Regions from separate parts of the Brucella pseudogrignonensis genome, predicted to be linked through region 1. Evidence: predicted binding sites of a transcription regulator. Region 1 holds the regulator's gene; each other region holds the start of a gene.

Region 1 (10,835 bases):
TACTTCCCGGTGACGCGGTGCACGTTCGAACTGTGAAATTGGTTCACCGTCCCAATCGAGGCCAAGCCAGGTCAAGCCATCAAGAATGGCGGCCGTTGCAGCTTCGGAAGAACGCTCACGATCTGTATCTTCGATGCGCAGCAGCATCTTGCCGCCCGTATGCTTTGCATAAAGCCAGTTGAAAAGAGCCGTGCGGGCTCCGCCAATATGCAGATAACCCGTGGGCGAAGGGGCAAAACGGGTGACGACCGGTTTCGACATAACAGCTCCACTGTGTCAAAGCCTCGTTGAGTTGCGGCAGGAAGCCGAGCGCGAGGCAGAATTTTGAATATGTAGCGCCCGTTTTCTCACAGTCCACGGGCGATAAGGATTCTCATTGCGAGAACCCTCTCGATTTTGACTGTGGTTCATGTAGCATAGGCAGCACGGTGTGCAAGCGTTTCCCAATTCTTTCGCACCGTCGGGACGTGCTTCTTTAGATTAAGCGCGGGCACTTTTGCAGTCAGGCGGGGGCATGACGGGCATAAGGGAAAGACAAGAGGTGAGCGAGCGGGCATTTGTCAAAGACATGCCTGAAGGTCTTGCTCGTGCCTTGCTTCCTGAACCGTGGTTACCGAAAGAACGAGCTGATATTCAGCCCGTCGCTTTACCGGAAAGGAAACTGACACCTTCCGAGCGTGCGCGGGAACTGCTGAGTAGTTCACGGCAGCTTTTGATTGCGGCGCTTGATCGTGAAATAGGGCGCGGAATATTTTTTCTTCTTTTTCCCGTTTTTATGGGGTTGGGAGCCGTTGTTTATTTCACGCTTTCTTATGAACCTGAATGGTTGCCCATTCTATCTGTTGTTGTAGCTGTTTGTTTAATACGTTTTTTATTCAGAAAACACTTCCTCGTATCACAAGCAGTGACACTCGTGTTGGCGGTGTTATTGGGAATAGTTGCGGGAAAGTTCGAGACGGAACGACGAAGTACGCAATTGTTAGGCTCTGAGGTTGCAACGCGTATCACTGGCAGAGTTGTTGGCTTAGAGTATCGCGATAATGGCAGTTGGCGTGTGACGCTTGATTTGCTTGAAACGCAACGACCCAAACTTCGCTATGCGCCGCAACGCATCCGGATTACGGCGCGCGATATACCAGCCAAAACAGAAATTGGCAGCGGCTTGACTGGTTTCGCGCGGTTACGTGTGCCCACTGGTCCTGTTCGACCGGGAAACTACGACTTTGCGTTTCACGCCTATTTCGGCGGGATAGGTGCAAATGGCTTTTTCTTGGGCACTCCAAAAATAGCTGATGTGCCTGCACCAAGTGAGGTTTTCGCCAAAATTTCCGGCGCTATCGCTCAATTACGGGTACATGTTTCTGAACGTATCGCTGAAGTGCTTTCAGGCGAGGATGGGAGTGTCGCAGCCGCACTCATCGCTGGAGAACGAGCGGGGATAAGTGAAGAAACAAATGAGGATCTGCGCAAAGCGGGTCTCGCGCATATCTTGTCTATTTCTGGTTTGCACATGGTGTTGGCTGCAGGGGTTGTGATGATGTCGTTGCGATCTTTATTCGCACTCGCACCAGCGTTTAGCGCCAGATATCCGGTCAAAAAAATTGCTGCATGTCTTTCACTTCTAAGTTGCACGTTCTATCTGGCTATGTCCGGTGCTGACGTCGCTGCGCAACGAAGCTATGTGATGATCGTTGTGATGCTTTGTGCATTGCTGGTCGATCGCGTAGCGATCAGTATGCGCAATCTCGCTATCGCCTCAGTGGCAATGATTGCGATTTCCCCGCATGAAATTGTGGGGCCAAGCTTTCAAATGTCGTTCTCAGCCACTGCGGGTCTCATTGCAGCTTTTGCGTGGTGGAGCGATAAGAAATCTCGCAAGCAAACAGCTATTGAAGATCGTCGCGCAAAGCCACGCGGGATTATTTCAAAAATTCTATTACCAACGGTTGCGACGGGCGCTACGTCTATTGTTGCTGGCGTGGCCAGTGGAATTTTCGCAGCCTATCATTTTAACAATACGGCGCCGTTTGGTCTTGTTGGCAACGTATTGGCACTACCCGTTATTTCTATATTGGTTATGCCCTTCGCAGTGCTCAGCTTGTTATTGATGCCGCTGCATCTGGATTGGTTGCCATTGCAGATTATGGGGTTCGGCGTTTTACTGGTCAGACATATTGCAAGTTTTGTCGCCAGCTTTTCGCCTGATGGTAATCCAGGGGTCATGCCAGCTAGCACGCTTGTTCTCTGGACGCTGGCGCTTGTTATAGCGGTTGTGTTTACAACACGAATGCGATGGCTGGCACTCCCCTTCGTAATTATCGGGCTTGCCGTTTTTATAAGAACACCGTTGCCTGATATTCTTGTGAGTGAAGATGCGAAATTCGTCGCTGTGCGTCTTCCAGATGGGAATTTTGCTATTAATCGCAGCAGGCCTCCAAAATTTACCGCGCAGAACTGGCAGACAGCCTATCTGATTAATGAGTTTATTCCGCCGCAGGTGGTAAAAAAACAGCGAATGGTATCAGCTGAAGAAGCCTTTGTTTGCGAAGATGGGGTGTGCGCCATTCCGCTGCGGGACGGTAGAATGCTATCCTACACGGCAGATGAAGAGATGAAAGACGCAGCCTGCAATATTGGCGACATTGTCATTCTCGCTATAGCTGGCAAAGAGTTGAGCTGTAAGCGTTTTAGCGTCCTGATGATCGACCGACAGGAACTAGCCTTAAAAGGTACTCTTGAACTCAGACTAGGGCATAAGCTGCTACGTGTAAGCGCTTCTGCAATCAACTCAGACGAAAACGGTATTGCGCAGGAGAATAAAATTTACCGTTTCGCACTGACCAAAACGACCAACTTAGCCGACTATGCTGATCAGCTGACCTTTTCAGTCGATGCGCCAACGCGCCCGTGGCATTTGCATCGTCTCTATTCGCGAGCGGCGAGGGGACTACCTGATCGCGAATATCAAAAGAGAGCTGGCGCTGAGAAAAGTAGAGCTTATGAAGCGTCGCAAGCCGCAACAGAATTGGCAGAGCCATTATAGCTGACTGTACTGCTTAAAAGGAAACATATTCAGTTGCATGTCTCCTAAAATGCAGTTGCTTTAATAGCGTCGGATGAGGCCAATCAACTTACCTTGTACGCGCACACGATCTGGACCAAAAATCCGCGTTTCATAAGCCGGGTTTGCAGCTTCAAGCGCAATTGATGCACCTTTGCGACGGAAGCGTTTCAGAGTTGCTTCTTCGTCATCGACCAGTGCAACAACAATTTCGCCTGGATTGGCCGTCTCACCGCGCTTAATGATGACGGTGTCACCATCAAAAATTCCTGCCTCGATCATCGAGTCGCCTTTGACTTCGAGCGCATAATGCTCGCCAGCACCGAGCATTTCTGGTGGCAGACTGATCGAATGTGTCTGATTCTGAATTGCTGATATCGGTACACCGGCTGCGATACGTCCCATCATCGGCACGGAAACCGTTGCTGGAGAATCATCATTTGCCGTAACAGGTGCAGGTCGTGACGGAGGAGGCGGTGGTGGCGCTTTGCCAAGGCTACCTTCGATGACGCTTGGAGCGAACTTCTTTTGTGAGTTCAGGCCCGGTGCAATGGAATCAGGTAGGCGAAGAACTTCGAGCGCACGTGCACGATTGGGAAGTCTACGAATAAAACCGCGTTCTTCCAGCGCTGTGATAAGGCGATGAATGCCCGATTTGGAAGCCAAATCGAGAGCTTCTTTCATTTCGTCAAACGACGGAGGGATGCCCGTCTCTTTAAGACGTTCATGAATGAACAGCAGAAGCTCGTGCTGTTTACGGGTCAACATGCGCCATACCCTCCGGACCAGAATCAAATAAAAACAAAACCAGAACGAACACTATATGTTCCAGTCTTGTTCCGCAATGGTTTTAAAATGATTAATGGTTGTGCGGAGGGGGCGTTCTTTACAGCATTAATATCGTACAAGCGTCACCCGTGGAGGCAGCAGGGGCATGCTCATCTCTCATCAGCAATGCCTGAGAGCGAACCAGCGCTGAAAGCATCGATGAGTCTTGAACCGGGAAGGGTGTTGCAATCAGTGTGCCGTCAGATGCCTGAGTGACAGTCGAGCGCACATAGTCGCGCCGGTGGTCATTGGCTTTCATCGCTTCACCAAGTTTGGCTGGGCGAATATCTGCATTTAACTCTGTGCCAGACAGTTTCGCGACGAGGGGGCGCAGAAAAACAAGACTGCATACGAGACTTGAAACCGGGTTACCTGGCAGCCCGATGACGTGAATAGTTTTGCCAGAAGTGGCTTTGCGTCCGTACATTAGCGGCTTACCCGGACGCATGGCGATTTTCCAAAAGTCGAGATCAACGTCGCAATTCTGCAACGCACCGTGAATGTAATCGCGGTCTCCAACGGATGCGCCACCAACCGTCACCAGAATGTCGATACCATCCGAAAAAGCGTCGCTGATTGCTGTTTCTATCTTTGCCGGATTATCAGTGATGATACCTAGATCTTCTGGCTCACCACCTGCACGGCGGACGATTTCGGCAATGCCAACACTGTTGGAAGCGACGATCTGGTCAGGGCCGGGAATTATTCCAGGCAGTACAAGTTCGTCGCCGGTAGCGAGTATCGCGACGCGCGGCTTGCAGAATACTGAAATTGTTGCATTGCCGCTCGCTGCTGCAAGCGAAAGCGCAGGCGCATCAAGAGAACGACCGATTGGCAGTACAACATCGCTGGGAGCGAAATCTAGCCCCGCACGTCGGATATGCCGCCCCTTGTCTAGTCCGTTGAGGATGGTGAGTGTTTCACCCGAGCGTTCCGTATCTTCCTGAATAACGATGCTATCGGCACCTGCGGGCATTGGTGCACCGGTGAAGATGCGTATGGCTTCACCTTGTTTGAGCTCACCATCAAAGCGTTTTCCAGCAACTGATTCGCCAATGACTGTGAATTCGAGAGGATAATTGGTGTTTGGAGGAGCAATTAGCGCATAGCCATCCATAGCCGAGCAATCAAAAGGAGGCTGTTGCAGTTTGGCCTGAACAGGTTCTGCAACGACACGTCCGCCTGCTTCAGAAAGCGAAATTGTCTCTGTACCATGCGGTCGTGCACTATTCAGAATACGCGCAAGTGCTTCATCGACTGGAAACAGGGACATCGGTTTTCCTTTCGTCTGAAAGATCAGGCTTTCCAATCGCCTGACTTGCCGCCACTTTTCGCACAAACGCGGATATCGGTAATTTCCATATGACGATCAACTGCTTTAGCCATGTCATAAATCGTCAGGCAGGTAACAGAAACGGCAGTCAGCGCTTCCATCTCAACGCCAGTACGGCCTTTGAGTTTTGCGGTTGCCGAAACGCGCAAGCCGGGCAGAGCTTGGTCGGGTTCTATTTCGACGGACACTTTGGTCAACATCAGTGGATGACAGAGCGGAATAAGATCAGCGGTCTTTTTCGCCGCCATAATGCCAGCAAGCCGCGCTGTGCCAATGACATCGCCTTTGGCTGCATTGCCTTCCAGAATGAGTGCCAGCGTTTCTGGCTTCATCCTGACTGCGCCTTCGGCGATCGCCACGCGATCCGTTTCGGCCTTGTCGCCGACATCGACCATATGGGCGGAACCTGTCTGGTCGATATGGGTCAGCTTGGCCGTCATGGCTCACACCTTGCCGGTTAGAAGTTCGCGGGTAGCGCTTGCTACGTCATCCTTGCGCATCAGGCTTTCGCCAATCAGGAATGTGCCAATATGGGATTTTTCAAGACGCAGGCAATCATCATGGGTGAAGATGCCACTCTCGCCCACCAAGAGACGGTCTGACGGCACCATTTTTGCAAGGCGCTCGGAGACGGCAAGATCGACATCAAAGGTACGCAGGTTACGATTGTTAACGCCGATGAGTCGCGACGAAAGTTTCAATGCGCGTTCCGTTTCTTCTTCGTCATGCACTTCAATCAGCGCATCCATACCAAGCTCAAAAGCGGTTTCTTCAAGCGCCTTTGCGAGATCATCATCGACGCTTGCCATAATGATCAGAATGCAATCCGCACCCCAGCTGCGGGCTTCGTAGACTTGGTAAGTATCGAAAAGAAAATCCTTGCGCAGCGCAGGCAATGAGCATGCATTGCGCGCAGCAGTCAGAAACTCCGGCGCGCCCTGAAAGGATGGCGTATCGGTCAGAACCGAAAGACAGGCAGCGCCACCATCTTCATAGGCTTTCGCCAACGCTGGAGGATCGAAATCCGGGCGGATAAGACCTTTGGATGGACTCGCCTTCTTGATCTCCGCAATGAGAGCAAACTTTTTGGCCGCACGCTTTGCTTCGAGCGCTTTGAGAAAACCGCGCGTTGCTGGCTGATCTTTGGCCAGTGCCTTTACTTCGTTGAGAGGCAGGCTTGCCTTTGCAGCAGCGATTTCTTCGCGTTTATAAGCTTCAATTTTCCGCAGAATGTCGGTGGACATAATGTGATCCTTTCCGTCAGAGCGGCTTGTCGTTTGATACAGCGATAACTTTTTGCAAAACGGCCAGCGCCGCACCGCTATCGATTGATTGCGCCGCGAGCGCAATGCCGTCTTTAAGGTCTTTTGCCTTACCGGAAATCACCAGAGCTGCACCAGAATTCAGCAGTACAATGTCACGATAGGCATTGTGAGCGCCTTCAAGCACGGCAAGCAGTGCTTTGGCATTAACTTCGGCATCGCCACCTTTGAGTTCAGACATATCGACGCGGCGAAGGCCGACGTCTTCCGGCTGAATTTCAAATGTGCGGATGGTGCCGTTTTCGAGTGCTGCAACTTTGGTGGTGCCGGACGTGGTCATTTCGTCAAGGCCGTCGCCATAGACGACCCATGCGGTTTCTGAACCCAGAGTTTTAAGAACTTCCGCTAGTGGCTCTACCCATTCTGCTGAGAAAACGCCGACGAGCTGACGCTTGACGCCAGCCGGATTGGAAAGCGGTCCAAGAAGGTTGAAGATTGTGCGGGTGCCAAGCTCGACGCGCGATGGGCCCACATGGCGCATTGCCGAATGGTGCATCGGCGCAAACATGAAGCCAAGACCAGCTTCTGTAATGCTACGCCCTATTGTATTGGCATCGGCTTCAATGTTGACGCCCAGCGCTGCCAACGCATCAGCAGCGCCAGATTTTGACGAGAGCGCGCGATTGCCGTGTTTTGCAACCGGCACGCCTGCGCCAGCAACGACGATCGCAGAGCAGGTTGAAACATTGTAGGAGCCGGACTGGTCGCCGCCGGTGCCAACAATATCGACCGCATCTTCTGATCCTGCAACAGGCAGCATGCGGGAACGCATGGAAGCAACAGCACCAGCAATCTCCGGCACTGTTTCTCCACGAACACGCAGAGCCATCAGGAAGCCACCGATCTGCGAAGGGGTGGCCTGACCTGACATCATAATGTCGAAGGCTGCTTTAGAATCCTCGAACGACAGTGGTGTGCCGGTGGCAGCCTTGGCGATATAGGGTTTTAAGTCAGCCATTCTCTTATGTCCGTCGCTTATCAGAATGCCAGTGCGTTATTGATGGCTGTCTGGTTAATCTTGACCGGGTATTGCTTCTGCAACTCACCGACCAGCTGTTCAAGCACGTCATCTGTAAGTGTTGATGCGAGATAGGTCTGCTGCTGTTCTGGAATAGCTTCCGGACCAGTGGCAGTTGGCTCGGTCACTTCAATTACTTTGAAGAGAAGCTGTCCGTCATTGGAAACAGCGCCAGCAGTGCCGGTGTGGTTAAGCGGACCACGGAATACCTGTGCGGTTGCGGCAGAGCCGAAATCTGCATCATTGGTGTTACGGGTGATGCCGCGCTTGGTCTGCTTTTCGACGCCTGCACTTGCTGCGATTGCGTCGAGCGTTTCACCGTCATCAAGACGCTTTTTCAATTCAGCCATGCGATCATTGAGACGCTTGACTGCTTCTTCGCCCTTCCATGCCGCTGTAACCTTGTCCTTGACTTCATCAAGTGTGCGATCGCGCGCGGGGGTCGTTCCGTCCACCTGATACCACAGATAACCAGAGTTTCCGAGCGTCAAAGCGTCATTGTCAAAACCCTGTTCGGCCTGAAATGCGGCGGCAAGAAGCGCTTCTGAGTTTGGCAACTCGAGTGCTTTGCCAGCTGGATCATTGCCTTCATCGTCAACAGCTTCGATCGACACAGCCTTGAGGCTCAGACCTTTGGCAACGTCTGGCATGCTGCCACCTTCGGAACGCTGCTGTTCATAGGCGTCGTGAATACCGTTAATGCTGCTGATCGCGATATTGGTCGCTACGGTGTCGCGAATTTCTTTTTCGACTTCCGAAAGCTCTTTGACGCTTGCCGGATTAACCGTCGTAACGCGCAGAATAACAGGGCCGAATGCACCCTTTACGACATCACTGACGCCACCTTCGTTGAGCGCAAATGCTGCATCTGCAATGACGGAATCAGGAAGAGCAGTCTTTTCAAAGGTGCCGAGAACGAGATCAGTTTCGCTCTTTCCCTGTTCCTTGCCAATATCGACGAAGCTGGTACCAGCTGCGATTTTTTCGTGCGCGGCCTTTGCGGCTGCTTCGTCGGCAAAGTTAAGCTGTTCGATTGTGCGGGTTTCAGTGGTGCTGAAACGGCTTTTGTTCTTTTGGTAATAGTCTTTAATTTCGTCTTGTGTGACAGCGGCCGGATCGGCAATGTCCGAAGGCTCAAGCTTCACATAGGTAATCTTGCGGTATTCCGGTGCTTTATATTCGTCTTTGTGCGCATCAAAATAAGTCTTGAGCGCTTCATCCGAAGGGGCAGGGACCGCATCAGCTTTTTCAGCCGGAATTGTAATGTAATCGGCGCTGCGGCTTTCACCCTGATATAGAGCCAATGCTTTCAGCATCGTGGCTGGCATTTTCAAACCATCGGTTGATGCTTCAACGATTTGCTGGCGACGCGCAACTTTTGCACGATTATCGAGGTAATCCTGTGGGCGGATGTTTGACTGGCGCAGAACGGCATCAAACTGGGCGCGGCTGAAATTGCCGCTTGCATCCTGAAATGATGGGTCTTCGCCGGTCAGACGCGCAATGCCGTCCTTGGAAAGGCCAAGCTGCATGTTGCGGGCCTGTTCATCCAGAACGACACCGGCTGCGAGCTGTGCCAGAACCTGCTGGTCCACACCAAGCTGCTGGGCCTGTTCACGGTTGAGCCGCTGGCGGAACTGCTGCGAAAGGCGCATCAGCTGTTGTTCATAGGCAAAACGATAGTCAGTTGTGCTGACTTTTGAACCGCCAGCACTAATGGCTGAATCAACTTCCATTTCGCCCTGAAAAGCATCCGTAATACCCCAAGCCGCAAAGCTGAGGACGAGCAGGCTAAGAAGAAGCTTAGCAACCCAGGATTTGGCGGCGTCACGCATACTGTCGAGCATTGGAAACCCTTTAAGAACAAAACAAAGCCCGGCTATCTGTAAAGATAAGCCTTGTGAGGGGATAACCTTAACAAAGGTTCCGATGCAAGTTCTCATTGTACGCAGAGCACCAAGATCGTTGCATTGCTGTGCGAATACGCTTAGTCAGTGGCAAAATTTGGCGCTGCTTGCATATTGTTGAGCGGTTTGCTGTCGTTCAAGACGAGGAGAATGACATGACTCCGGGAATCCGTCCGCTGGTTGCTGGCAACTGGAAAATGAATGGTACGGGAGAATCTCTAACCGAACTGCGCGCAATCGCGGCGGGTTTGAGTTCTGATCTTGGTCGTAAACTTGATGCAGTGATCTGCGTTCCGGCAACATTGCTTTCACGTGCAGCTGAAACGCTGGAAGGTGAAACCGTCGGTCTTGGCGGACAGGATTGTCATGCAAAAGTATCCGGCGCGCACACAGGCGATGTTTCGGCACAAATGCTCAAAGAAGCTGGTGCAAGCCATGTTATTCTTGGTCATTCAGAGCGCCGGACCGATCACCGTGAAGCCAGTGAACTGGTGCGCAGCAAAACGGAAGCCGCATGGGTAGCAGGTCTTGTTGCGATTGTCTGTGTCGGTGAAACGGCAGATGAGCGCAAGGCGGAGCGTACGCTTGATATTATCGGCGAGCAGCTCGCAGCGTCTCTTCCTGAAGGTGTTAAGGCTGAAAACACGATTGTTGCCTATGAGCCTGTATGGGCTATCGGCACAGGTTTGACGCCTACGGTTCAGGATGTTCGGACAGCCCATGCATTCATGCGTAAAAAGCTGACCGAGCGTTTTGGTGCCAATGGCGCGCATCTCCGTCTTCTCTATGGCGGTTCGGTGAAGGCGTCGAATGCAATGGAATTGCTGAGTGTCCCGGATGTTGATGGTGCTTTGGTTGGCGGCGCCAGCTTGAAAGCAACGGACTTCCTCGCCATATGCGAAACCTATCGCAATTTGTGACAAGTGATTGCGTCCTTTAATCAATATCGGGCGCGGGGCTTGGTTTATGACGCAATAGCGTGTAAAGAGCCGCTCTATCTATTTGTATCATCGCTAACCGGACGCATGTTTTAGTGCTGTCTCGGTTGAGCATAAGTCCAGAGATATAAAGACCTTAACCTATGCAGACCATAGTCATTGTCATTCATTTGTTGATCGTTTTGGCGCTTGTTGGCGTTGTGCTCATCCAGCGTTCCGAAGGCGGTGGCCTTGGTATCGGCGGTGGTTCGGGCTTTATGACGGCTCGCGGCGCGGCAAATGCGCTGACCCGTACAACAGCCATTCTCGCGATTGGCTTTTTCGCGACTTCGCTGGCTCTCGGCATCATGGCGCGTTATGGCGAAAAGCCGACCGACATTCTGAACCGTATCCCTGCCGCTGGTAGCACGCAAAATACGCCTGCTGGT
Region 2 (10,835 bases), on a different contig from region 1:
GCGATAAAATCCCCCGGGGCTGTTTGTCCGCCAATAACGGTGCGCTTCCATTCTAGTTTAATCATCGTTCCGGGTTCCCATAGCTTATGAAGTTTCCGGTTCTATTGCCGCATTTGCTGCATACGATTCGTTTTTCCAGTTCTTCCAGCGTCTGCCATTCACCAAAACGCACGGCCATTAACGGCGCTGTCTTCTCGTAGTGGTGATTGCATTTCGCACAGGTGAACCGGACGACATTGGTGTGTCTCAGGTTCTTAAGGACGGTTTTCATTTAATGACGGTTGGTTTCCAGCCACGAGTAAAGCCCATCGACATTGCAAGGCTGGCATACTCGATCTCTTTGACGAGGAAGTCGCGGTCTTTTAGAAGCGCTTCAATTGCTGCCCGCACATCGCCCTTGTGATATGCAAGTACCAGCTCAATTTCATTGTCATATTCATTTTCTTGCGCAAACGCATTCATTGTACTGCTCCGTTAAAAAGCAGATACACACGCCAATCGTATATCTGTGTTAGTCTCGACCGCCATCGATGTTCTTATTTTGTTCATGCTAGTAGAAAGAGTCAATACGCCGCATGCACGGAAGAAAATTATTTTGCGTGAAGGGTTGGAAGGTGAACCGATTGCCACACCCGACTTAGGTGTGGCGGAACACGTTGAGAACCGATTGCCACACCTTGAAAAATATCAAAGCGTTTTCAATTGCTTATAATGATCTTACAAAAATGTTGGAGGCCTCACCCGGAATCGAACCGGGGTGCAAGGATTTGCAGTCCTCTGCGTAACCACTCCGCCATGAGGCCTTCCGAAGAGCGCTGTCAAATCAGTCAGTACACTCTTGATGAGTTCCAATATTGATCCAGACACGCTTCGTCAAGCCGTTACCGGCAATTGTACGTTTTTTCTCCAAGGCTTTCTAATCAAATGGCTTAATCGCTATTATTCGTCGGGGTCGCGGTCTGATGGGGTTTGTGGTCGTGCGAGATTGCCTTTGGAAAAAGTATAGCCGGTTTCCACTGCATTGCGCCCAAACTTGTTGCGCAAGTTGTCAATTGCACCTTCCGCTACCGCGCGTTTTGTGGCCGCGGTATCAACCAGATCGGGTGGATCGGCACGATCGTCAGCAGATAATTCCCCTACACCAATTCCCAGTAGTCTGAACTTTGTTCCATCGATTTCCTTTTCTAGTAGCTGAAGGCCCGTGCGAAAAATGCGATCCGCAAGTTGCGTGGGGTCTGCGAGCTGGCGATTGCGGGTGCGTAGTTTAAAATCTTGTGTCTTGAGTTTGAGGATGACAGTGCGCCCCGCAATGTCGGCTGTCTTAAGGCGGTGTGAAACCTTTTCCGACAAAGCGCGTAGGACGGGTACGAGATCGTTTGCCTGCGAGAGGTCTTTGTTGAAGGTGGTTTCTGCCGAAATGCTTTTCATGTCATGTTCTGGCTCGACCTTACGGCTGTCTTGCCCGCGCGAGAGTCTGAAAAGGCGCTGGCCCATCGTGCCATAGGCCTTCATCAGCGAGCCTTCATCCATTGTCTGCAACTGGCCGATTGTACGAATGCCGTCGCTTTCCAGTTTCGCATTAAACGACTTTCCAACGCCCCAAATCATGCTGACAGGCTTATCGCGCAGAAAATCCACTGCTTCGGCTTCTCCGATGACAGAAAATCCACGTGGTTTTTGTAGATCAGAGGCGACCTTGGCGAGGTATTTACAATAGGAAAGTCCGACCGAAATTGTAATGCCAATTTCGTCTTCCACGCGTTTGGCAAAGCGCGCAAGAACCAAAGCTGCAGGTGCACGGTGCAAGCGTTCGGTGCCTTCGAGATCAAGGAATGCCTCATCAATAGAGATGGGCTCGACGAGCGGCGTGAGTTCATGCATCAATTTTCGAACTTCACGGCCTACACGTGCGTATTTTTCCATGTTGGGTTTAACAACCACGGCGTCAGGGCAAGCTTCCAGCGCTTTGAACATCGGCATGGCGGAGCGCACGCCATGAATGCGTGCAATATAACAAGCGGTTGAAACAACGCCCCGCGTACCGCCTCCTATGATGACTGGTTTGTCGCGAATATCTGGATTGTCGCGCTTTTCCACAGAAGCATAAAAAGCATCGCAATCAACATGGGCGAGCGTGAGTTTGTAAAGCTCTGCATGACGCACAAGCCGCGGACTGCCGCACGCACTGCAACGTCGCGTCGTTGCAAATTTTTGCGGCGATAGGCAATCGCGGCAGAAACCTTGCCCCGAGTGATTTGTGGCATGAGAATCGGTCATAGCTGGATGCTGTTTTGTGAACATAAAAGGAACATCGCTTTATACCATTAAACTATGGTATTACCACCGTTACTCGGTCACACTGTTAGTTGTGCACTTGACATTGCCAAGGATATCACCAAGTTTAGCATTATGAACAACCGTTTCGCATCCATACTCCATCGGCTCCAACCGATCATGGGATAGCAACCCTCGAATCCTGCTCAGCGCAGAGGATTCCGGGGGACGGTTTGCCGCTTGCCAACAAGCGGAATTGTTAAAAGCGCTTTCTAAAAAAATAATCAGTTATTCCGGACGAGAATCGTCACGGAGAGCAATCATCACTAGACAGCAGTGAGAGAACGTCATGAGCGTAAAGAACCGTAAGAAGCCAAAGATCGTTGTAAGCGACATTGACAACGAACGCCTGACAATTCTGGCTGGTAACGTTTCCGAAAAACTGGAAGAAGTTGCTGAGGAACTGTTACAGGAACTGGATCGCGCAAAGGTTGTTCCGCAGAAAAAGCTGCCGCTTGATGTTGTTTGCATGGGCTCGACGGTGGAGTTTCGCTCCAATGACGGCCACGAACGGAAGGTAACACTCGTTTATCCGGGTGAAGCAGATATTGCGCAGGGTAAAATTTCAATTCTCACACCGATTGGTACCGCGCTTATTGGCCTGACACCCGGTCAGTCGATGTCGTGGATTGCACGTGATGGGAAGGCACATGAGCTCAGCGTTCTGAGCGTTTCTCAACCTGCATCTGCGAACGCTTGATCGGGTTTTCACAAAATGCAAAAAAGCCCCGTTTCCGGGGCTTTTTTTAAACAGTCTTGGTTCGGTTGACTTTTGTTGTTCGTTTTTTCGGCAAACATTTATCGATGAAGTCACTGAAGACGTTCACATGATACATGAATACCAATAACTCGCCTCTGCCTCGCTTAACAAAGTCCTTTTGATCCAGAATACGATTAACACGTTTAACTTCTGCGAATTTCTGCCGGCATGTTGAGGCTGGTGTCACGCGTTGCGTGAAAAATGTGCCGTCGCTTAACGGGATTTTGGGCGTTGAATATTGAGCATCTTTCTCCGCCTCTGTCGTCACGCAGCCACTGATAAAGGCTAAACTAAAACAGAGAAAAATTGCCCGAATAAGAATCTGAAACATAGAAGCCCCTGCACGATCTACACCTCATTAATTTAAAATTGAGTTTTATAATCAATTTTAATTCGCGAGATTTTAAGCGTCATGCGAGAGGTGAGGGAACTGTTTTGCCACGCAGCCGTTTGTCTTATGGAAGTGATGGTCGTGTCAACCGAACATGACGGCATAGAAAACACAAAGATTTTTTCGGTTTCTTTTTGTGGCCAACGAAATGGCAGACGAGTTCTTTCCCCGTCCGACTGTTGCTTCACAATATTTTTAAAATTGTATCGTCATCCCGCCCGGCAAAAGCATCGCTGCTTTTTCTATTGTTGCGGGATCGCGGCCTGTTTCTTGGCAAAAGCGGAGCAGCGTTGGCTCGTGGCTTAGGTAGAATTGCAATACGCCAGCAAGAAAGCCTGGCTCTTGCGCAGCCGAGCGAATGGAAGAAACCTCGATGCCTGTCAAAGCGAGGAAACGCGGCATTAGTTCATTATCCTGAGCCATCCATACGAGTGCCTCTACTGCAAGAGCTTCTGCCTCGGTCTCACTCATAACAGTTTTCATCTCATTTTTCTCCGCTCTAAGCTTATCCATTGCACCGTAAATCGCTGAAATTTCGATTCACGCTGATTTGCACTATACGCTAAAATGCAACGCAGATTCAGCTTTTGGGTGAAATAGCTGCAATGCGGGATTTGGGAGAATATTTGCTATTCGTCAATCAAATAGGCTTAAACTACATGGAATCCATTTGGGCGTAATGGGCGCAACAAACCTGTCGTTTGGCGGACAAGAATAAGACCAGGGAATATTCGATGACCAAAACTGTGATGATCGTCGAGGACAACGAACTGAATATGAAGTTGTTTCGCGATCTAATCGAAGCCAGTGGATATGAGACCATCAGGACCAGAAGTGGTCTTGAAGCGCTTGATCTTGCCCGTGAACATCGCCCTGATCTCATTCTGATGGATATTCAGTTGCCTGAAGTATCGGGTCTGGAAGTCACAAAATGGCTTAAGGACGATGAGGAACTCAAGCATATTCCAGTCATTGCTGTTACCGCATTTGCGATGAAGGGTGATGAGGAACGCATTCGGCAGGGCGGTTGCGAGGCTTACATATCCAAGCCAATTTCTGTTCCGCGATTTATTGAGACGATAAAGTCTTATCTCGGCGATGCCTGATTATTTTGAATAAAGGCACGCTCGCGATATAAGATCTTAGGGGGGCAGGGGATCATGACAGCACGAATTCTCGTCGTGGATGATGAAGAATCGAGCGTAAAGCTGCTTGAAGCTCTGCTTTTGCGCGAATATTATGAAGTTGTGTCCGCTTATGACGGGTCGGAGGCGATTGAAATCTGTCTGGGGGGGCAGATTGATGTCGTCATTCTGGATGTTTTGATGCCGGGTATTGATGGTTTTGAAGTATGTCGTCGTCTGAAAGACGATCCGCGCACGACCAATATACCGGTCGTGATGCTGACGGCACTTAATACAGCTCAAGATAAGATCACAGGCCTTGAAGCGGGCGCAGACGATTTCATGACGAAGCCCGTCAATGATCAGCGACTGCTTTCGCGTGTTAAAAGTCTAGCGCGTTTAAAGATGGTTTCGGATGAATTGTTTCAACGAACCGGTACGGTTGCGGATACAGAGGTGGAAGCGTTGCTTGTCACCAAACTTTCTGGTCGCTTCGGTGGAGGAGAAGACGCAGCACGCATTTTGATTGTTGATGAGAACGAAATCGCGGCTGCGCGACTGCGCATGATTCTGGGCGACGACTATTTCGTCGATGTCGCCAATGATGCCAATGATGCGCTTATCAAGGCGATAGAAAACGATTATGACAGCATCGTCATTTCAGCTGATTTTACTTATTATGATCCGCTGCGGCTTTGTTCGCAGATACGAACGATTGAACGCACGAGGCTTGTTCCGATCATTCTGATCGTCAATGAAGATGAAGGCTCCCTGGTGGTGCGCGCGCTCGAACTGGGGGTGAATGATTATGTCATGCGCCCATTGGAAAAGCTTGAGCTTTATGCGCGCTTGCGTACGCAGATTAAACGTAAATGCTACAATGATCTTTTGCGCCAGAGTCTGCATCGCACCATAACTATGGCGGTTACAGACAGCCTCACAGGGCTGCATAACCGCCGTTACCTTGATACGCATATGCCAGTGCTTCTAACACGTGCTACGGGCCGCGAGAGGCCGTTAACGGTCATCATGATCGACTTCGACCACTTTAAGCGCGTCAATGACCAATATGGTCATGATGGTGGCGATGATGTGCTTCGAGAATTTGCGGCACGATTGCGTAAGAAGATTCGCGGTATGGATGTGATGTGTCGCTATGGCGGTGAAGAGTTTGCTATTGTGCTACCTGACACCGATTTGGCCAATGCTGCAGCCGTGGCCGAGCGGATACGTGATGCTGTATCAGAAGAGCCGTTCTTGCTTTTTGGCGGCAAGCATCAGATTTCGATGACGATCAGCATTGGGATTGCGTCGCTTCGGTTGATGGGTGGTGATACGGTGGAAGCGCTTTTCGCCCGCACTGATGCGGCCCTTTATGAGGCGAAAAAGAAAGGTCGGAACCGCATCGTCCTTTCTGCGGCCTGAATGCTGTCGACAGCGCCCAAGAAAAAAGCCGTCTCATAGAGACGGCTTTTTGATTTCTGCCAGTTAGCCTGGCGGTAGAAACGAATTACTTAATCTTCGTTTCCTTGAACTCGACGTGCTTGCGCGCGATCGGGTCGTACTTAGTCTTTGTCATCTTATCCGTCATCGTGCGGCTGTTCTTCTTCGTTACGTAGAAGAAACCGGTGTCAGCGGTCGACAAAAGCTTGATCTTGATGGTCGTAGCCTTGGCCATATCGAAATACCTGCTCTTTCATGATTAAACCGCTACGAGTCTCACCTATTGGTAAGAAGCGGAAATTCGGCGCGACACTACGGTTTGAGAGCGAAAAGTCAACCCCGCTTCTTCTTTTGAACCAGCCTAATCGCAGCAAAGAGTGCAAAAGCCGCAAAAAAGATGCCGAGTGTCAGCGGAAATCCCTTCGGTCCCATCGCATCCATGCCGACTCCGACCGCCTGCGGGCCTGCCAGCATGCCAATTGCATAGCAAAAAATAAATGCAGCATTCGCAGATGCAAGTTCGCGTCCGGTGAGCTCAGAACCGAGATGGGCAAGACCCACGGTATAAAGACCAGCGACCACACCACCCCACAAAAATAGCACGGCAGCCATGAGATACCAGCTATACATCAAGTAGGGCAGGGCGATCATTCCGATCAGGCCTGTGAGAGCACAGAACAGAAGCAATTTTCGACGGTCCGAAATCTTGTCGCTGATGATTCCCAATGGAATCTGCATCAACACATTGCCGAGTCCGATCATGGTCAGGAGTAGTGCTGCGTCTCCCTCGCTAAAGCCGACGCGTGCGCCAAAGACTGGAAACAGTGCGAACCCTCCGGTCTCGACGGCACCAAAAACAAACACAGCCATTGTCGCGGTTGGAACTGCAAAGATAAATGGCAGGAAAGGGACGTGCTCGCCTTCCTCGAAATCTGGGCTATCGCGCCATGCGATCAAGACGGGAATGATGGCAATTATGATGATTGCGAAACCGACATAGAAGGGCATGCCACCCGCACTGCCGATTTTTGAGAATAACCACGGCCCGAGTGCGAAGCCGAGTGAGAGCGACGTCGCATAGATACCAAGCACCAAACCTCGTTTTTCCGGAGGAGCGGAAGCGTTAATCCAATATTCGGAAAGAACGAAAAGCACGGTCAGTGCGAAATGCAGGACGATTCGCAGTGCGAACCATGCCCAAAGTGGCTGCAAAAAATGAAATCCAAGAAATGCGAAACTGCCGATAAGCAGCATAAGAACGATTGCTTTCGCGACGCCAAGGCGCGCTGCAATCGGTGCTGCGAGTGGTGCTGCAACGATGGATGCAAGCCCAGCGACAGCGGTGTTGGCACCAATCAGGCTGGCTGAGTGGCCTCGGCTTTCCAGCAAAACGCTCAAAAGCGGAATGCCTAGCCCGATAGCGGCACCCATAGCGCTGATCGTAGCAATCGCTGCCGCAAGCGAACGCCAATGCAATTCGCCTTCACTGGGCCCCTTGCCGGGTTGCTGCGCTGCAAGATCGGCGGGATGAATTTCTTTGTTCATAAGGTCAGATCACTTCACGCACAAAGCGGCCATACCGCTTGCTGTATTGTACCACCGGAAGGGTGGCTGGCAATTCGTACCGGGTTTCTGTCAGCAGCGTCTTCGCTTCCTTCAGAATGGCCTGAGTAATACGGGCAACATCCAGTTTATCAACCTCATCAATCGAAACCCAATTTAAATCCTGAAGTTCTCCACCGGGAACAAGTTTCTGCTTTGGCAGTTCTGGCAGGCTGTCGCGAAAAGCCATGAAAAAACGTGCATCAAATCGTCGGACATTTCCGGGCGGCGTGATCGCGCGTGCGAAATAGCGCAGATCGCCCAGCGCAGGCAGTGCTCCACCTTCCAGAAATGACAGCCAGTCCCTGTTTGCAGGAGAATTGCCACCGTTTGATGACAGGGCCGCTTGATGGTTTTGTCGGGCAAAACGCAGGCCGGTTTCCTCAAAAGTTTCGCGAATGGCACAAAGCCCAAGCGCTCGCGCTCGCCGCAGCGTCGCGCGCGTTCCCATGCCTGTGACGAGCTTAACCGTGTCTTCAGCGGTTAATTCGGATGCAGCAGCAATACTGCCATCGCCGGGGTCAGCCCGACCTCCCGGAAACACATATTTTCCTGGCATGAAGGCGAGAGATTGATGGCGGCGTCCCATTAAAATACGCGGGATTCGCTCAGTGCGATCGATAAGAAGTAGCGACGCTGCATCGCGAGGGCGAAGCAGCGGTTTTATTTTATCATTTGTGGTGTGTGAGGCGGATGTCACGGGCAAAACCCTGTCAGGTAACGTCGCCGTATTCCCCTTCGCCTTTTCCGCCAAAACCATGCATGAACAAGGCCCATTGCAGTCCAATGGTAGCACCTTTGATCGGCTGCAGAAGCGCCAGTGACATCAGAACGATCATCGGTCCCCATATGGCCATATGCGCTATGAGTGAAAGGTCTGTCGTCGCCTCAACGCCCATGAAGGCACCAACGACGATATGACCAACAATCAAAATCGTCAGATAGGCAGGAAGATCATCGGCGCGCTGTTCGGTATAATCTTCATCACAGACAGAGCAATGATCAACTGGCTTTACAAAAGAACGAAACAATTTGCCTTCGCCGCAATGCGGGCAGCGGGATTTAAATCCGCGCCACATTGCCTGACCCAGATTGCGGGTTGGCCGGGTTGTTTTCTGGTTATCGCCGCCGAAAACGTGGATTTGATTATCTGTTGAACTGGCCTCTAACGTGTTCATTTGCGACCTTTTCTTTTTGAGCGCGAAACGCCTGCTGGCTTTCCTGTGCGCCCGCGCATTCCCTTGGTTGCCTTATGATGCGAACGCGTCGACATCGGAAGGGAGTGCGGTTCCGAAACCATCTCAAAACGAAGCGCACCCGCGACAGGGAGCGCTTCCACAAGCTTCACCGTGACTGTATCGCCGAGCCGGAAGCCTTTTCCGCTTCTTTCACCAGCGATTGCGTGGTTTGCTTCATCATACAGATAGTATTCATTGCCCAAACTTGAAATGGGCACAAGTCCATCCGCGCCATATGTCGCAAGAGAAACGAAAAGTCCGGCTCTTGTAACGCCAGTAACACGGCCCTCATATTCATCGCCAAGATGCGCTGCGAGGAAATGCGCAATCAGGCGGTCAACGGTTTCGCGTTCGGCCAGCATGGCGCGGCGTTCGGTTGATGAAATAAGTGCCGCTATTTCTACGAGCTGCGCCTCTTCAGCCGTGGTCAGGCCATCACTTCCAAGTCCCAGAGCCTTCACCAAAGCGCGATGTACGATCAGATCGGCGTAACGACGGATAGGCGACGTGAAATGCGCATACTTATGAAGATGCAGGCCAAAATGCCCGATATTATCCGGGCTATAAATAGCCTGGCTTTGCGTGCGCAAAACAACCTGATTGACCAGGTCCTGATGGTCGGTGCCTTCGACCGCTTCAAGAATGCGATTGAACTGGCCCGGCCTGAGTTCGGCACCTTTGGCGAGGTTCATATCGAGCGTTCGCAGAAACTCGCGCAGCGATTCCTGTTTGGCAAGCGCCGGTGCATCATGGATACGGAAAATGAGCGGCTGGCGCTTCGCTTCCAGAACTTCTGCCGCAGCCACGTTGGCCTGAATCATAAATTCTTCAATGAGTTTATGTGCATCCAGCCGTTCCGGCACGATGACCTTTTCGACCTTGCCATCAGGCGCAAGAATAATTTTCTTTTCTGGCAGATCAAGCTCAAGCGGTTCACGCGCATCACGTCCGCGTTTAAGTGCTGCGTAGGCAGCCCAAAGCGGCTTCAGGATGGTGTCGAGGATCGGTGCGGTCTTCTCGTCCGTTGCACCGTCAATCGCTGCCTGTGCCTGCTGATAAGAAAGCTTGGCGTGTGAGCGCATCAGGATGCGATGAAACTTATGTGATTTCTTATGGCCGTTTGCGTCAAACACCATCCGCACAGCAAGTGCCGGACGATCTTCCAGTTCACGCAATGAACACAGATCGTTTGAAATGCGTTCCGGCAGCATCGGCACGACCCGATCCGGGAAATAGACCGAATTGCCGCGCTTTAATGCCTCGCGATCAAGAGCAGAGCCGGGGCGAATGTAAGCAGCAACATCGGCAATAGCTACTACAGCCACAAAGCCACCGAGATTTTTGGGATCCGTATCCGGCTCCGCATAAACGGCATCATCGTGGTCTTTTGCATCTGCTGGATCGATGGTGAGCAATGGCATTTCGCGCCAGTCTTCACGACCATCCAGCGTTGCGGGCTCTACAGCCGCTGCTTCGCGCAGAACTTCCTCAGGGAAGATATGCGGGATTTCATGCTCATGAATAGCAATCATCGACAGCGCTTTTTCACTGTCTATGGAACCAACGACTTGACGCACTTTGCCAGAAGGCAGGCCATAACGGCGCGACGACAGAAGTTCCACTTCGACCAGATCACCACTCTTGGCATCTTGCAGTGATTGCGCGTCAAGCTGCACTTCCGGCTGCTTGCGATTGACCGGCTCAAGCCGCCATTCACCATTGCTCAGCTTGCGCAAAACACCAAGAACGGCATTGTTGTTCTGTTCAAGAACCTTGATGACACGCGCCGAATATTCCGGGACGTCATGCTCTTTGCTGCGGAAAATTTTTGCCAACACGCGATCACCGACGCCCACAACCGGTCCATCAGAGGTCTTGTTCAGGCGTGTGCGACGGATCACAACGACAGGTGGCTCGCCATATTCTGCCTCGTCCCAATCGAC
Region 3 (10,835 bases), 730 kb from region 1:
CGTAGCGGTTTTGCGTAGGATAATGCGTGGAAAAAATACATCGAGCGATTATTGCTCGATGTTTATTCAGCGGTCCAGCCGCCCTCGACCGGGAGGGCGGCACCGTTGATCTGCGCTGCAGCATCCGTTGAAAGGAAGGCCGCAAGTGCGCCAATCTGGGCAGTCGTTACAAATTCCTTTGTTGGCTGCTTATCCAGCATGACCTCGCGGATCACCGTTTCGCGATCCATGTTATGGGCTTTCATCTGATCGGGTATCTGAGCTTCGACAAGCGGGGTGAGTACATAGCCGGGGCAGATGGCATTGGCTGTAATCTTTGCGGTGGCAAGTTCAAGTGCCAGCGTTTTTGTGAAGCCAACAATGCCGTGCTTTGCTGCGACATAAGCCGACTTGAACGGTGACGCGACCAGCCCATGCGCTGACGCGATATTGATGATACGGCCCCAGCCAGCTTTTTTCATATGGGGGATCGCTGCGGCTGAGGTGTGAAAAGCCGATGTCAGGTTGATCGCGATAATCCGGTCCCATTGATCGGTCGGAAATTCTTCGACGGGCGCGACGTGTTGGATGCCCGCATTATTGACGATAATGTCTGCGCTGCCAAAAGCATCTACGCTTTCTGCAATCAATGCACGGCAGTCGTCCGGCTTTGACATATCAGCGGAAATATAGATCACGCTTACGCCATGTTCCTTGGCGATTGCTTGTGCCAGATCGTGGTCTTCGCTACGGTCTGTGAAGGAGTTGATCACAACATTGTGCCCGGAACCGGCCAACGCATGGGCGATGCCAAGACCAATGCCGGAATTGGAACCCGTGACAATAGCGGTTTTGCGGGCCTTAGCATTTGCCATGTTTCATCTCCTCCTCTGGAATCATTGCATAATGAGGAGGCGACAAGCCGTCGGCAAGTGATTATATAACAAGAAAACGATGCAGGCAGGCGTTGACAATTGCGCCTTGCTACGCCACCTGAAAACAGGCCCGTACGAAGAGCGGTTTCCGATACGCGAAATATATTTGCTTCGGCAATTGCAGCAGGACAAAAGAACAGAGCACAATGTCTTCCGAGACCGTCAGCTATTTTTCGCATCCTTTTCCCCGTCGCCGATCCGTTGGCGTGAGCGTTGGCGGAGTTATCGTTGGCGGCAGCGAACCTGTTGTTGTCCAGTCGATGACCAATACCGATACGGCTGATGTTGATGGAACTGTTGCACAGGTTGCAGCCTTGCATCGTGCCGGTTCCGAGATCGTGCGTATTACAGTGGATCGGGACGAATCGGCTGCGGCTGTGCCGAAGATCCGTGAGCGTCTTGAACGCCTCGGCATGAATGTGCCGCTGGTCGGCGATTTTCATTATATCGGTCACAAGCTTTTGGCCGATCATCCGGCTTGTGCCGAAGCGCTTGCGAAATATCGCATCAATCCGGGCAATGTCGGTTTCAAGGACAAAAAAGACAAGCAGTTCGCAGACATCGTCGAAATGGCGATCCGGTATGACAAGCCGGTGCGCATTGGCGTGAACTGGGGATCGCTTGATCAGGAGTTGCTGACAACGCTGATGGATCGCAATCAGGCGGAAGGTGCGCCTTTGAGCGCACAGGAAGTCATGCGTGAAGCGATTGTGCAGTCGGCGCTGATTTCGGCGAACCTTGCCGAAGAGATTGGCCTGAGCCGAGATAAGATCATCTTGTCGGCCAAGGTCAGTCAGGTGCAGGATCTGATTGCTGTGTACACCATGCTTGCCAATCGTTGCGATCATGCTCTGCATCTTGGTCTCACCGAGGCCGGAATGGGCACCAAGGGCGTTGTCGCGTCATCCGCTGCGATGGGTATTTTGCTACAGCAGGGCATTGGCGATACAATTCGCATTTCACTCACACCAGAGCCAGGTGGTGATCGCACGCGCGAAGTTCAGGTGTCGCAGGAATTGTTGCAGACCATGGGCTTCCGCCAGTTCATTCCGATTGTTGCCGCGTGTCCAGGTTGCGGACGCACGACGTCCACGGTGTTTCAGGAGTTGGCGCAGAATATTCAGGACGATATTCGCCGTTCTATGCCGATCTGGCGTGAAAAATATCCCGGCGTGGAAGCGCTTTCGGTGGCGGTCATGGGATGCATCGTCAATGGTCCGGGCGAATCGAAACATGCCGATATTGGCATTTCGCTTCCGGGTACAGGCGAAACGCCGTCCGCCCCCGTCTTTGTCGATGGCAAGAAGGTGACGACGCTGCGCGGACCGGAGATTGCCGCTGATTTCCAGAAAATGGTTGCCGAATATATCGAGAACCGCTTCGGGCTTGATCAGAAAGTGGCTTCTTAGCTAGCTTTGCCGTTCTGCGATGAAGCGGGCGGCTTGCTTGAGAATCGTTGCATTTTCACCAAATGGCTCAAGAAGGCTTTCAGCCTGAGCAACCAGACCGGAAAGCTGTTTGCGGGTCCATTCGATGCCATGAAGCGACACGAGCGTAGCTTTGCCTGCCGCTGCATCTTTGCCAGTTGCTTTGCCCATGACGGCGGCATCCGCAGTCACGTCCAGAAGGTCATCGGCAAGCTGAAAAGCAAGGCCGATAGCTGAGCCAAACTCCGCCATGCGCTCGCGGTCTTCGCGCGATGCACCTGCAATGATTGCTCCGGCTGCACAGGCAAAGCGGATCAACGCACCGGTCTTCATGGCTTGCAGCGTGATGATACCCGCTTCATCCGGTTTGTTGCTTTCTGCCATCAGATCAAGCGCCTGACCGCCAGCCATGCCACCGATGCCTGATGCACGCGCCAGCGCCGAGACTAGTTCGATGCGGATTTTGGCTGGAAGATCAGTTTCGTCAGACGCAACAATATCAAAGGCATAGGTTAGCAGACTGTCACCTGCGAGGATCGCTGCGGCTTCATCAAAAGCCTTATGCACGGTTGGTTGCCCGCGCCGCATGTCGTCATTGTCCATTGCAGGCAGATCATCATGCACCAGCGAATAGCAGTGAATGCATTCGAGTGCCGCTGCTACGCGCAGTACAGAATCGCCGTGCTTGCCAAACATGGCGGCACTCTCAACAACGAGAAAGGGGCGCAGGCGTTTGCCACCATTCAGTACACCATGGCGCATAGCGGCTAACAATCGCTCGGGGCGCGCCACTTCGCCGGTGCGCAACCGAAGATCCAGAAGCCCGACCAGCATTGTCTCGACTTCGAGAGCGCGCAGATGCAGGGATTGAGCAAAATCTACAGATACGTTTTCCATATGTTAGGGGATGGACCAAAGTGCAGATTTGGTCAACTGGGCACAACGATCAGCACAGGCTTTTTCATCCAGCGGTCATCAAACAGGTTGTTTCTTGTCAGAAGCTTTATGGAATCAGGTTCATTATTGTTAAGGAATAGTTTATGTCGCTTAATAAGGAATAACGGGCGGTGGATGTGGCAAAAATCATTCTCAGGAGCAAAGATGGTCGCAATTACTTGGCTGATCCCGTTTGGGGTGGCAGGATTGCCCTTATGCTCAAGATTTTGATCGGTCTTGCCCTCTTACCGCTTTTTTTGATCCTCGTTTATTCAATACCCTTTGTGCGCCCGATTTCGACATTGATGGTGAAGGACTATGTTCTTTTGCGCGATGTGGACCGGCAATGGGTTAGTATTGACGATGTTGCGCCAGTTCTGGTGAATTCCGTGATGATGGCTGAGGATGGGCAATTTTGCAGCCATGGCGGCGTAGACTGGCATCAACTTAGTCTCGTGCTTGACAGTGATGGCGCGCCCAGTCGGGGTGCTTCTACGATCACTATGCAGACGGTGAAGAACCTTTTCCTCTGGAATGGCCGTTCCTATCTGCGCAAGGGGCTGGAGTTTCCATTGGCGCTGGTCGCCGACGCAGTGTTGTCAAAGCGACGCATTATGGAGATTTATCTCAATATTGCTGAGTGGGGTCCGGGCATCTATGGCATTGAGGCGGCGGCTCAACATTATTTTAAACGCCCCGCATCGCGGCTGAATGCGCAGCAGTCGGCCTTGCTCGCTGTAACGCTTCCCAACCCAGCGCTTCGCAATCCTGCCAAACCGACACGCAACATGCAGCGCATTTCACGTATTGTTGCCGGACGTGCTTCACGCGCTGGTCCTTATGTGACTTGTGTTCAATAGCTGGAAAAAAGATAAGACTCCGCTGGTCAAATGCCGCAAGAGCGTGTATAGGCACGTGACTTTCCGGAATTTTGTCCGATGTGACAGGCTCTTCGGGGCCGTGCCGGACGTTTATTGATCGATCAGTGGAGCTGAATCCATGGCAGTACCTAAACGCAAAACGTCTCCGTCGAAGCGCGGCATGCGCCGCTCGGCAGACGCACTCAAGGCCCCGACTTACGTCGAGGACAAGAACTCGGGCGAACTTCGTCGTCCACATCATATCGACCTTAAGAGCGGTATGTATCGTGGTCGTCAGGTCCTCGAAGCTAAGGAATAGTCTTAAGCTGCTTTGCAGCTGAAAGATGGTTTTCAAAAACGCCGTTTCCGGTTTGCGGAAGCGGCGTTTTCTTTTATTGTTTTTTTGAAAATAAGATTTTTTCAAAAACAAATATATAATTTTATCATATGGTAAAAAAACAAAATTCTGCCGCAATTGAAATGCTTTATTAAATAATAATAATTTTTAATATAGTTATTTTATTAAATATTGGGGTGGAGAAATGGATAGCTATTTAAAGGCTGCTATTCTGAATGCAGGTTTCTCTGTAAATTCTACATTGTCACTGTTTTATATTATAAATAATACAACTTATAATGAAGATATAACAAAAGAAATGTCAGATACACCTTGTAAGGTGGGTTGTTTATCAAAAGCTGAGCCGGGTGCGGTTGTGCATTTTGCTAGCAACAACGTTATATGAAATAGCGAAGGAGGCCGGGCAGCTATGCCCGGCTTCTAGTTTCGAGTTAGCCCGGGTCAGCGACAAAATTGCTGGCTTCAATTCCGGAAATAGCGGCTAGCTCATCATTGTCTGAGGTGTCGCCGGAAATGCCAACCGCACCGATGATTTCGTTGTTGGAATCCTTGATGAGAACGCCGCCCGGCACTGGTACGATTCTACCGCCGGAAACATTGGACAGACCTTCAAGGAAATGCGGACGGTCTTTTGCCTGGTTGTTAAGCCAGCGTGATCCAGCGCCGACAGCGAGAGCGCCGAAGGCTTTGCCGGATGCGATTTCAAAACGTAGAATCGATGCACCGTCCTGTTTCTGAAAAGCCTTCAGATGACCACCGGCATCAAAGACTGATACGGCCAACGGCTTTAGCTTCAGTTCCGTGGCTTTTGCAAAAGCGGCTGTGATGATGGCATTGGCTTTTTCTAGTGTCAGTGCGGACATAGTGATCTCCTTGGTTTCCGTGATCCTAACTTAACGCGTGTTGCGCGAGGCGTGTGGTCTTAACTGCGCGTTCCATGACGAAACAGATTATTGATTTGAGCAAAAATACTTCGCATCGCCTTATTCTACGAAACTTGCAAAGCGATGCGTTTTGGTCTTTCTCTGTCGGTGATTTTCAAGGAGGAAAGAAAGAATGACTGCATCACACACCCAGAAAGCAATCGTCATCGCCAGTGCAGCGCGTACCGCTGTGGGGGCGTTTAATGGCGCTTTCGCCAATGTACCCGCACATGAACTTGGAGCCGCTGCAATTAAGGCCGCACTTGAACGTGCCGGTATTGATGCTGCGGACGTGGATGAAGTTATTCTCGGGCAGGTGTTGACGGCAGGCGAGGGGCAGAATCCGGCTCGTCAGTCCGCCATGGCCGCGGGTTGTCCAATTGAGACGACTGCCTTTTCGATCAATCAGCTTTGTGGTTCGGGCCTACGTGCCGTGGCGCTCGGAATGCAGCAAATATTGGCAGGTGATGCCAAAATCATTGTCGCAGGTGGTCAGGAATCGATGTCGATGGCGCCACATTGCGCGTATCTGCGCAGTGGCGTGAAAATGGGCGACTTCAAGATGATCGATACGATGCTTAAGGACGGCCTGACCGATGCGTTTCATGGATATCACATGGGTATCACCGCCGAAAACATCGCAAAACAATGGCATCTGAGTCGGGATAATCAGGACAGCTTTGCGCTTGCTTCGCAAAACAAGGCAGAGGCAGCGCAGAAGGCAGGCCGTTTCGATGATGAAATCGTGCCGTTTGTTGTCAAAAGCCGCAAGGGTGAAACGGTTGTTTCTGCGGACGAATATATTCGCGCAGGAACGACCATCGAAGCGCTTTCAAAACTCAAGCCTGCTTTTGATAAAGAAGGCACTGTGACGGCTGGTAACGCATCCGGTATTAATGATGGTGCTGCCGCGCTGGTCCTGATGGATGCCGATGAGGCTGAAAAGCGTGGTCTTGAGCCGCTTGCACGGATTGTTTCCTGGGCAACAGCCGGTGTTGACCCATCGATTATGGGAACAGGACCAATTCCTGCTACGCGCAAAGCACTCGAAAAGGCTGGCTGGACAGTTGCAGATCTTGATCTGGTTGAAGCCAACGAAGCTTTCGCCGCGCAATCCTGTGCTGTTGTTCGCGATCTTGGGATTAATCCAGAGATCGTCAACGTGAATGGCGGAGCGATTGCCATTGGTCATCCGATTGGCGCATCAGGCGCGCGCGTGCTGACAACGCTTCTTTATGAGATGAAACGCCGTGGTGTGAAGCGTGGTCTTGCTACGCTTTGCATCGGTGGTGGCATGGGCGTCGCCATGTGTGTGGAACGGCCATAAACAGCTTAAAGGTTAACGCCAATATGGCTTGAAACGACAATAGGGCAGCAAATATGCGCTGCCCTATGGCGCTTTCAATCACAGAGCCACTACATATTGTGAGAACAAAGGCAGAAAATCGATCAATCAGCGATTCGTCGCCGATTCGTTCTGGCTTTGAACTGAAGGTTAATGAAAAGACGTTTTTAATCGGCCTGAATTAAACTAAGGCCCGGAAAAAAATGATAATTTAGAAACGAGTGATTTAATTGCGCTCTGCGAATTTTGTCGATGAATGCAAAGGTTAACAATCGCGCAGTTCTATTCTTAAAAAGTCCGATGCATTAACGATTGCGATTCAGCATATAGTGGCAGGATAGGCGCCAACGTCTATATGTTGCCGTGAACAAAAGGCGAAGAGTGCGGAGTCAGCGATTCGTCGCCGATTCGTTCCAGAGTCGTTCTATTTGTTAAACGGCGTATTTGTTAAGATGTCTGGGCATCGAAAACCCAGAGTGAATCATGTGTATTGAGGCGCAGTGCCATGGATAAGCCGTTTTGTTTTTTTGAGGGTGCATGCAGCAAGAGTTCCGGCTAGAACAGTCGCGGCTTTGACCGCGCCGGAATTCCTTTAAGAACATAGGTCTAAACTTAACAGGAGCGCTTTCGGCTCAAGTCATATAGTGCTATCGCATAGCTTTACGTATGGCATTTGTTCCGGGAATTCTACAATTGGCATGAACCAACTCCCTGCCCATGATCTGCCGCTGACCTTGAGCGGCCGCGGTGTGACTGCGGTGCTTGGGCCGACGAATACCGGTAAGACGCATCTCGCGATTGAGCGTATGTTGTCACATGGCAGTGGCATGATTGGTCTTCCGCTGCGGTTACTCGCGCGCGAAGTCTACAATCGTGTCGTCGAGAGAGTGGGCGCGGCTAATGTTTCGCTGATTACCGGCGAAGAAAAAATCGCTCCGCCCAATTCGCGCTATTCTGTTTGCACGGTTGAGGCCATGCCGCGCCGCACGGATATGCCCTTTGTGGCTATCGATGAAGTGCAGCTAGCAGGCGATCTTGAACGCGGGCATATTTTTACGGATCGCATTCTGCATCTGCGCGGGCGGCAGGAAACGTTGTTGCTCGGCGCTGGCACGATGCGCGGCATTTTGGAAAAGCTGTTGCGTGGCATTACGGTGGTGACGCGTCCGCGCCTGTCACATCTCACCTATGCAGGTTCGAAGAAGATTATCCGCTTGCCGAACCGTTCGGCGGTTGTCGCTTTTTCTGCGGATGAAGTTTATGCGATTGCTGAATTAATCCGCCGTCAGCGCGGTGGTGCTGCGGTGGTTATGGGGGCTCTGAGCCCACGCACCCGAAATGCACAGGTCGAGCTTTATCAGTCGGGTGATGTTGACTTCCTCGTGGCGACCGATGCCATTGGCATGGGCCTAAATCTGGATGTTGATCATGTCGCCTTTGCGCAGAATCGCAAGTTTGATGGCTATCAGTTTCGTGATTTAACGCCGTCTGAGCTGGGACAGATCGCGGGCCGTGCCGGGCGCCATTTGCGTGATGGTACGTTTGGCGTAACAGGTCAGGTTCGTCCGCTGGATGACGAAATGGTCGAGCGGATTGAGGCGCATGACTTTGACCCAGTTAAAGTTCTGCAATGGCGGACGGGTCGTTTCGATTTTTCTTCGCTGACTGCCTTGCTCTATTCTTTGGACACACCAACGCCGGTTGTCGGTTTGACCAAGGCTTTGCCTGCTGTTGATCAGCAGGCTCTTGAAAATTTGTCGAAAGACGAAGACATTGTGCGGCTTGCAACAACGCCTACGCGAATTGAACTTTTGTGGGATACCTGTGCGCTCCCCGATTATCGTAAGATCGCGCCGGCTCAACATGCCGATATCATAGCAACCATTTATCAGGATCTGGTCCGCCGAGGGAGCGTTGATGAAGATTATATGAGCGAACAGGTGCGCCGCGCCGATAGTACAGAGGGGGAAATCGACACTCTGTCTCATCGCGTCGCGCAAATCCGTACCTGGACTTTTGTGTCGCACAGGCCCGGTTGGCTTGCCGATCCGACACACTGGCAGGAAAAGACGCGCGAAATTGAGGACAGATTGTCCGACGCGCTGCATGAAAGGTTGACGAAACGCTTTGTAGACCGCAGGACAAGCGTGCTTATGAGGCGCCTGAGAGAGAATGCTATGCTAGAAGCAGAAATCAGCTCGACCGGAGACGTAAACGTCGAAGGCCATAATGTCGGGCAACTGGAAGGATTCCGTTTTACCGCTGACGTTCAGTCCGATGGACCGGATGCGAAGGCAGTAAAGACGGCTGCACAAAAGGCGCTGGCCGCCGAATTTGACCGTCGTGCGGAGCGTTTTGCTGCTGCTCCCAACGGTGATTTTGCGCTCGGTTCAGACGGTGTTCTGCGCTGGGTTGGTGCGACTGTCGCCACGCTTGTTGCGGGTGATGATGTGTTGAAGCCGCGCGCGGTCATTTTGGCTGATGAGCAGCTGACTGGCCCAGCGCGCGATAAGGTGGCTGCACGCATAGAACGTTTTGTCGCTCATCACATTGAGACCGTTTTGAAGCCTTTGACGGATCTCAGTGCCGCTGATGCGCTGACCGGCATGACACGCGGTCTGGCTTTCCAGATCGTGGAAGGTCTTGGTGTTCTTCAGCGCCGCGATGTGAGCGAAGAAGTACGTGGTCTTGATCAGGACTCGCGCGCAGCGCTTCGTCGTCTTGGCGTGCGCTTCGGTGCTTACCATGTTTTCATGCCAATGCTGCTTAAGCCTGCTCCTGCTGGCCTGATCACACTGCTTTGGGCGTTGAAGAACGAAGGCAAAGAACGCGCCGGTTATGGCGATGTCGTCAATGTCCTGGCCGCTGGCCGTACATCGGTTGTCGTTGATCCGGCTTTTGATCAGCAGTTCTACCGTCTTGCAGGCTATCGCGTGCTGGGCCGTCGTGCTGTTCGCATCGACATTCTGGAACGTTTGGCTGATCTTATCCGTCCGGCACTTGCCTGGCGTCCAGGCGCGGGTACGCGTGCAGAGGGCGCATTCGATGGCGGTCGCTTTATTGTGACGCCAGCGATGATGTCTATTCTGGGTGCAACTGCTGAGGACATGGAAGAAATTCTGAAAAGTCTCGGTTATCGTCAGGAAGCGATGGACGCGGCTGCTGTCACCGCTAAGCTTGCCGAGCTTGATGCATTTGCGGCTGCTGCTGCAACTGCGGCTCAAGCTGAGGTTGTTGAAGAAGAAACTGTCTTCAAAGCAGCCGTTCCAGCTTCTGCGCCGGCTAGCGAAGCAAAGCCCGCTGTTCCTGCTGCGGAACCTGTTCCAGCGCCTGTTAAGGCTGTTGCACAAGCAAAGGCAGCATCAGAAGCAGTTGAAGCTCCAGCTGAAGAGCCAAAGCCAATTCTTCTCTGGCGGCAGGGCCGCTTTGAAGGCCGCAATCGCAATCATGACCAGAACCAGAATCGTCAGCGCAACCATCGCCCACAGCAGGGTGATGCGCGCAAATCAGATGCTGGTTCTGAAGGTGGTGATGCGCAGGGCGCACGCGATAATCGCGGTGGCGCGAAGCGTTTTGACAAGAACCGTCGGAATGATGGCGAAGGTCAGGATCGTGGCCAGAACAAACGTGAAGGCTTTAAAGGCAAGCCTCGCGATGGCAATCGTGATCATCGCCAGTCAAAGCGTGACAATGTGAACCCACAGGCAAACAAGCGCGTTGAGCAGGAACGTCCGGTTCGTATCGACCCCGATTCGCCATTTGCCAAGCTTCTTGCTCTCAAGGAGCAGATGAAGAAGTAAAATGGTGACCGAAGCGATTGCACGACAGCGCATTGATAAGTGGCTGTTCTTTGCTCGCGTGGTTAAATCAAGATCGCTGGCGGTGAAACTCGCCGCTGGCGGCAAGGTCCGGGTCAACAGTGCAAAGATCGATCAGGCCGCCTATCAGGTGAAGATTGGCGATGTTCTCACCATCACGCTTGAACGACATATTCTGGTCTACAAGGTTTTGGCTCCCGGAGAACGCCGCGGCCCAGCACCCGAAGCGCAGCTTCTTTATGAAGATATGACGC

What was found. The regulator LexA, encoded in region 1, represses DNA repair genes until DNA is damaged. The targets are predictions, from matches to a motif close to TGTTCNNNNTGTGTTCNG.
Region 2: the regulator LexA is predicted to act here: its motif matches at 2,294-2,311, upstream of RI570_RS17730 (DNA polymerase IV).
Region 3: the regulator LexA is predicted to act here: its motif matches at 7,173-7,190, upstream of RI570_RS04640 (helicase-related protein).

The regions. Positions count from the first base shown of each region.
Region 1 covers NZ_JAVLAT010000001.1:215,512-226,346, reverse strand. The annotation lists gene gltX (glutamate--tRNA ligase) at 1-261, opposite strand, end outside; gene RI570_RS01085 (ComEC/Rec2 family competence protein) at 515-3,043, shown strand; gene lexA (transcriptional repressor LexA) at 3,104-3,829, opposite strand; gene glp (gephyrin-like molybdotransferase Glp) at 3,948-5,162, opposite strand; gene moaC (cyclic pyranopterin monophosphate synthase MoaC) at 5,186-5,662, opposite strand; gene trpC (indole-3-glycerol phosphate synthase TrpC) at 5,666-6,466, opposite strand; gene trpD (anthranilate phosphoribosyltransferase) at 6,483-7,502, opposite strand; gene RI570_RS01055 (peptidyl-prolyl cis-trans isomerase) at 7,523-9,409, opposite strand; gene tpiA (triose-phosphate isomerase) at 9,625-10,389, shown strand; gene secG (preprotein translocase subunit SecG) at 10,551-10,835, shown strand, end outside.
Region 2 covers NZ_JAVLAT010000002.1:1,355,976-1,366,810, reverse strand. The annotation lists gene RI570_RS17740 (hypothetical protein) at 268-462, opposite strand; tRNA gene RI570_RS17735 (tRNA-Cys) at 730-803, opposite strand; gene RI570_RS17730 (DNA polymerase IV) at 940-2,277, opposite strand; gene rnk (nucleoside diphosphate kinase regulator) at 2,624-3,034, shown strand; gene RI570_RS17720 (hypothetical protein) at 3,081-3,425, opposite strand; gene RI570_RS17715 (DUF3572 domain-containing protein) at 3,681-3,968, opposite strand; gene RI570_RS17710 (response regulator) at 4,220-4,591, shown strand; gene RI570_RS17705 (PleD family two-component system response regulator) at 4,646-6,034, shown strand; gene rpmG (50S ribosomal protein L33) at 6,120-6,287, opposite strand; gene RI570_RS17695 (MFS transporter) at 6,386-7,528, opposite strand; gene RI570_RS17690 (NUDIX hydrolase) at 7,602-8,243, opposite strand; gene RI570_RS17685 (DUF983 domain-containing protein) at 8,368-8,832, opposite strand; gene rnr (ribonuclease R) at 8,829-10,835, opposite strand, start outside.
Region 3 covers NZ_JAVLAT010000001.1:940,578-951,412, reverse strand. The annotation lists gene RI570_RS04680 (3-hydroxybutyrate dehydrogenase) at 63-854, opposite strand; gene ispG (flavodoxin-dependent (E)-4-hydroxy-3-methylbut-2-enyl-diphosphate synthase) at 1,061-2,323, shown strand; gene RI570_RS04670 (farnesyl diphosphate synthase) at 2,324-3,238, opposite strand; gene mtgA (monofunctional biosynthetic peptidoglycan transglycosylase) at 3,415-4,137, shown strand; gene rpmF (50S ribosomal protein L32) at 4,277-4,456, shown strand; gene RI570_RS04655 (hypothetical protein) at 4,680-4,880, shown strand; gene RI570_RS04650 (heme-binding protein) at 4,927-5,358, opposite strand; gene RI570_RS04645 (acetyl-CoA C-acetyltransferase) at 5,552-6,745, shown strand; gene RI570_RS04640 (helicase-related protein) at 7,462-10,563, shown strand; gene RI570_RS04635 (RNA-binding S4 domain-containing protein) at 10,565-10,835, shown strand, end outside.